DNA from 2 places in the Bacillus songklensis genome. Region 1 is predicted to be linked to the other one. Evidence: riboswitches for the same ligand, from Rfam matches in the RefSeq annotation. Region 1 holds a riboswitch; the other holds the start of a gene.

Evidence for each region. Region 1 has a riboswitch for cyclic di-AMP ahead of ACFOU2_RS24335 (APC family permease). Riboswitches for the same ligand answer to the same signal wherever they lie in the genome.
Region 2: it holds a riboswitch for cyclic di-AMP, as region 1 does, so the genes downstream of both, ACFOU2_RS16175 (CBS domain-containing protein) here and ACFOU2_RS24335 (APC family permease) in region 1, are expected to answer to the same signal.

What each region holds. Positions count from the first base shown of each region.
Region 1 is NZ_JBHRZT010000073.1:241,151-244,288, reverse strand. It holds gene ACFOU2_RS24350 (hypothetical protein) at 1-209, opposite strand, end outside; partial or broken gene ACFOU2_RS24345 (SDR family oxidoreductase) at 312-434, shown strand; gene ACFOU2_RS24340 (HU family DNA-binding protein) at 596-868, shown strand; cyclic di-AMP (ydaO/yuaA leader) riboswitch at 1,107-1,247, shown strand; gene ACFOU2_RS24335 (APC family permease) at 1,511-3,138, shown strand, end outside.
Region 2 is NZ_JBHRZT010000067.1:196,157-199,294, forward strand. It holds gene ACFOU2_RS16165 (metal ABC transporter permease) at 1-528, shown strand, start outside; gene ACFOU2_RS16170 (hypothetical protein) at 676-876, shown strand; cyclic di-AMP (ydaO/yuaA leader) riboswitch at 1,090-1,238, shown strand; gene ACFOU2_RS16175 (CBS domain-containing protein) at 1,655-2,074, shown strand; gene ACFOU2_RS16180 (group I truncated hemoglobin) at 2,279-2,632, opposite strand; gene ACFOU2_RS16185 (class I adenylate-forming enzyme family protein) at 2,895-3,138, shown strand, end outside.

The sequences.
Region 1 (3,138 bases):
TCTAGACCTAAGCGGCTGGCACCCCCCTTGCGGGGTTGGCGCCAACCGCATAGGTGAACCCTTGAGGGCGAATTCAAGTTGTCTGGATCACCGATTGTGATGCCTCTTGATTGAATGAAGATGTGTCGAGTTATTAAGTGGAATATATATAATGCACGCAAACTGTTAAACGGATCAGGTAAAATTCCTTTATTTAATGTTTCCGCCATTCCTAATTGGGTTTTAGAATTTGCTCCAACTGCGACTCCTCCATCATGAAGATATGGGGCGGACCAATAAAGACCAATGAGACTAGGAACTTTATATCCTCAATGAAGCGGGCTGCACAACCTTTTGAACTAGCACCTGCTTATGTATATTTGGCTTCAGACGATTCCTCATATGTATCAGGACAAATTCTGCACGTAAATGGCGGAACCATTGTAAATGGATGAATGAATCTCAGGAGAAATCGTTTATTCGTTGCAAAATTCAGTGTTATAAATCTTTGAAAATACAGGTATATAAATTTGTCAAACTGGAAAACCTTCTAGTAGATATGTTATGCTAGCATCTCTACATACTATCTAAAAATAAAAGGGTGAGGTGTTTGAATATGAATAAAACGGAATTGATCAATGCTGTGGCAACACAAACAGAATTAACAAAGAAAGATGCGGCAAAAGCTGTGGATGCATTATTTGAAACGATCTCTACTACACTTGCTAACGAAGAAAAAATCCAATTAATCGGATTTGGAACGTTTGAAGTGCGTGAGCGTGCAGCTCGAACGGGGCGTAACCCGCAAACAGGTGAAGAAATGCAGATTCCCGCTTCCAAAGTTCCTGCTTTTAAACCAGGTAAGGAACTAAAAGAAGCTGTAAAATAAGCAATTAATAAAGAAAGCGCTAAGGAAGCTTTTGTGTTCTCCCTTAGCGCTTTTTTATGAGTAAGCGATAGCCTGATGTTTAATCACTTCGTTCGCACCGTTGTACGCCATACTGATTGCGCAGGCCATTCTTCTTTTTATTGTTGGAAATGCCACCATCGGTATCTTATTCCCTCTTTACAAACAGCTTTTTCAAGAGTATATTAGCTGAGGGAACTTTAAACTTTAAACTCAATCATATCTTGTATCGCTTAATCCATAAGGAGTGGGGGACCCAATCTTGTGCATAGTCACTTGGGGTGAATCCTTCTTAAGAAGGCAGGGCTACTCTCAAGGCCCGAATCCGACAGCTAACCTCGTAAGCGTTTGGAGAGAAGGTTTGCTTTGTGTTTTCTTAAAAAGAACACTGAGTAGCATCTCAGTGTTCTTTTTTGTGTTCCTTTACGATCAGTTTTCACTTTTTAGGAGGATTTATAGTGTTAGACATACCAATAGAGGGAATTAGTAAAATCAATAAAATAGTGACTGTCTGCATTCATTAATTAAGTCCTTAATAGACATACTATGGCCATTAAGAGTCTCATTTAATCTTCTTTTTTCGGTCTTAAAATGAATGGATTTATGTATACGGAGGTAAACGGCGTGAGTTATTCAATTTTAAAAAGAATATTAATTGGAAAACCTCTCAAAACCAGTCAATTAGGAGAACAAAAATTAAATAAATTAAAAGCCCTTGCCATTTTGTCGTCAGATGCACTTTCTTCTGTAGCTTATGGAACGGAACAAATTTTAATTGTGTTAGCGACGATTAGTCTGGTTGCATTTTGGTATTCCATTCCAATCGCGATTGGTGTGTTGGTGCTTTTAACCGCCTTGATTCTTTCATACCGGCAAATCATCCATGCCTATCCCCACGGCGGTGGCGCCTACATCGTTTCGAGGAGCAATCTGGGGGAAAATCCTGGACTCATTGCAGGGGGCTCGCTATTAGTTGACTATATTTTAACCGTAGCCGTGAGCGTTTCAGCCGGAACGGATGCCATTACATCCGCCTTTCCACAATTACATGAGCATAACGTGATGATTGCTTCTTTATTAGTTGTTTTTATTACCCTTTTGAATCTCAGGGGTGTAACAGAATCCGCATCCTTCCTTGCCTATCCTGTATATTTGTTTGTACTGGCATTGGTGCTTCTCATTGGCGCAGGAATATGGCAGATTTTAAGCGGACAAGTACCGGCTGATTTACATACACCTATCGGAACAGTCGTTCCCGGCATCAGTTTATTTTTATTACTCAAGGCTTTCTCATCTGGTTGTTCGGCTCTTACTGGAGTAGAAGCCATTTCGAATGCAGTCCCTAACTTTAAAGAACCGGCTGCCAAAAATGCCGCCAATACGTTAGTCATGATGGGGATCATCCTGGCGATTCTTTTTTCCGGCATTACGTTTTTAGCTTATTGGCTGGGAATCTCACCTAAAGCCGAGGAAACAGTGGTATCACAAATCGCTGCCGAAGTATTCGGAAGAAACATCCTATATTATTTTATTCAAGGGACGACGGCTCTTATTTTAGTCCTCGCCGCCAATACGGGCTTTTCAGCTTTTCCGTTACTAGCCGTTAATTTGGCATCAGACAAATATATCCCGCGAATGTTTTTGATACGCGGAGACAGACTCGGCTATTCAAACGGGATCGTCACACTTGGAATCGCGTCGATTTTACTTATTGTTGCCTTTAAAGGAGAAACAGAGCAATTAATTCCCTTGTACGCAGTCGGCGTATTTATTCCTTTCACCCTTTCGCAAACAGGCATGATTGTCAAATGGTTAAGAGAGAAGCCTGCCGGTTGGATGTACAGGTTGACCATTAATTTGATTGGAGCGTTGATTACTTTAACCGTCCTGATTATTTTCTTCACTACAAAGTTTTCTCAAGTTTGGTCTGTCCTGATTTTCTTGCCGGTGATTGTTTATATGTTCCATCGTATTAAAAACCATTATGAAGCCGTGGGGGAGCAGCTCAGAATTAAACCAGGTGAAGAACGTTTACAAATGGAAGGAAATGTCGTGATTGTCCCTGTTGCAGGGATTACGAAAGTGGTCGAAAATTCCTTGAACTATGCCCAGTTAATCGGGGATACAGTCATTGCTGTTTATGTCGCTTTTGACCGGGAAAGCGAGAAACGGATGGAGGAAAAGTGGAAGGAATGGAAGCCCGACATTCGTCTGGTGACACTACATTCCCAATATAGAAGTTTAATGAGGCC
Region 2 (3,138 bases), on a different contig from region 1:
CTGTACGGGGAAATCGCCTATGCACCGTGGAATACGATATCGATTGGCGGGATGAGTATCGGTCCAAAAGCCGTCTGGGGAGTAGGGGCTACCTTTCTCTTAAACTTAATCGTAATCAGTCTATTCTATAAACAGTTTAAAATTTGCTCGTTTGACCCGGCCATGGCGGCAGCTGTCGGCATACCGGTCATGTTATTCCACTATCTCCTAATGGCACTCGTTTCTTTTACGACGGTTGCTTCTTTTGAAAGTGTGGGCGCCATTTTAGTGGTGGGCATGTTAATTGTTCCTGCAGCAACGGCTTACTTGTTGACCGAAAAATTAAGTGTGATGATTGGTATCAGCATGTTCATCGGGATCATCAGTTCTGCGATCGGGTATTATATGGCGTACGTATACGATGCTTCCATTGCAGGGTGCATGATTACGGTTGCCGGGATATTGTTCTTAATTGCCTTATTCTTCTCACCGACACACGGAATTGTCATGAAGAAATGGAAGCGCAAAAAAATATATAAATGCACATAAATCATTTGACATGGATAAAGAGCATCCATGTCAAATGATCACCATTGTAAGTTTATTCAAGGAGAAAGAACAGAAAGGCGCGAATAGAGGAAGGCCGATGACAGAAGGGAAAAATAAAAAAAGGGTGAAAGAGCAGGAGAGAAGTCTATGACTGCGCGTTTAGCATTTCGGTTGTCAGATGGAAAGTGGCTGCACATCAGGAGAATTACGCATGATACAGTGGAACTGAAAATTTGCTCCGACATCGTATGTGAGCCCGCTGAGTTCCAGTGTCGTATCCACGAAGGCGAATTTGTCCGAATTATATTGGATGCCATCCAGAAGACGTTCAAAAATGAAACATCGTGAAAATATGAAAAAGTCTTCATCCCCGCAAAGCGAGTCGGATGAGGGTTTTTTCTGTGTTTAAAAAGTTAAAATTGCACTATATCGACAAGGGAGTCATGAACATCGTTTTCTGGACTTTATTAATATCGTTCTTACTAGTTATTTCATCCATGATTAAAAATAGCTGTTGACAGTAAATTTTAACGGGGGTAAGATTACTCACATAAAATGTTTTATCATAAATCGCTTAATTCTAATTTAGAAGCGGGGGAACCAACTTTGTGTTGAATCTTAGCACTTGGGGTGAGTCCTTCAGTGAAGGTAGGGTTACTTCCACGACCCAAATCCGACAGCTAACCTCGTAAGCGTTTGGGAGGAAAAAATTCGTGTGAATGCACGGCTTATTTGTGCTGTGAAAAACCGCGAAAAGAGGCCCTCTCTTTTCGCGGTTTTTATTATGAAGAAAAGGCATTTGAAGAGAAAAAGAATAGAGGACTCTATGCCGGAGAGCAAAGCTATATATTTGCGTCAATGCGAACAACTTATTTTTTAGGGAGGACATAAACATGAAGGATGCCATCATGATTGGAATAGTAGTACTGATGGGGGGAGGCATGGTCGGCGTTTCCATTTGGTTAGTGTCCGTTCTCAATAATGGAAGAGGGAAAAAGTGAACATTTTTTGTAAACGGTGGCTCTGATTATGAATAGATGTGTGTAGAGGTAAATATAGGGAAGATGATAAATATCGATTTTAGGCTGGAGCCGATTCAAGAAGAAAAAAGGAGTTAAGAATGAGTATGAACATTGCATTTTTTCTTATTCCAAAGCATGAAGTAGCTGTTATTGACATGGAATCTACCGTACGCCAAGCATTGGAAAAAATGGAATATCACAAATATACGGCAGTACCCCTTATTGATGATGAAGGAAAATATGTGGGAACGCTGACTGAAGGAGATCTCCTTTGGTTTTTAAAGGAAAGGGGGACATTCAATCTTCAAGAGCTGGAAGAATTGCCGCTTCGATTAGTACCAAGGCGCCACGATAATAAAGCCATACCGATCCATGCTGAAATGGAAAGCATCATCTTGCAGACAACAGAACAAAACTTTGTACCGGTCATCGATGATCAAGGAATCTTTATTGGGATTGTCAGACGACGGGAAATTATCGAGTTTTGTGCAAAAGCATTATTTAGTGAAGAAAAAAGACGTTGAAGTCCATTTAAAAGGAATAAGAGGCTGGCCCAAAAGTATGTTCTTTGGGTCACCTTCTTATGATGATTCTGATTGCAAATGACTCGATTCGATCATGATATTTTAACACATTGGCAAAAAGAAAAGGCAAGACGGGATACACAAAGTATGAGAAATAGAATGGGACATGATTTATGGGAGCCGGCTTTCCTTTTATGTATAGGCTTATTTGTGAAGAATTGCATCCTTCATTGTTAAAAGTTTTTGTACAACTTGATCAATATCTTTTTCGGACACATTGAACTCTTTAAGGCTTGAAACAAGGTGGTTAGCAATTGCTTCAAAATGTGATTCTTGCAGGTTAAGACCTTCATGCGCTTTTTCCATACCTTTACCTGAATACTGATTTGGTCCGCCTGTCACCCAGCTAAGAAACAATGTTTGATGGCGGCGCTGCTTTTCCATATCGGTATGTTCAAAATAGTGATTGACTGTATCATCCTCCAACACTTTTTTATAGAAAACATCTACGACCTTTTGAATGCCTTCTTGACCGCCTAATCGTTCATAAAGACTCATGAAAATTCCTCCTTATATACGTATGGGACATTCCTTAATATTTGTAATGCCGGCTAAAATAATCATTTAGTTCTTTAAAAATGTTGTTTTAGTCGATTTGTTATCAAGTGAAGAAACGGCGAATAGAATTGTACAAGCGAACTCAAATTGCAAAGGGCAGTATTTGTACAGCCGCCCATTCAAAATGAAAAGCCGGCATACTCTAAGCCTGTTGAGTAAGGGTTTAGGTTACTGACCATAAAACCGCAGAAGGGGGAATAAGATGGAAACACTTGGCTCTTATATGAAAAAAGCATTTCAAACATATCCGGATAAAATCGCGGTCAAGTATCAAAATCAAACGATCACGTACGATCAATTGCGAATTCGTTCATGCCAGTTGGCAAATGGCATCAAAAGCTATCATTTGAAAAAAGGGGACCGGGTGGCGGTTCTCATGTCCAACCGTTCGGAGCATATAGAATCTGATTGTGCTGCAGCACTTGGCGGTTTCATCAAAGTGCCGC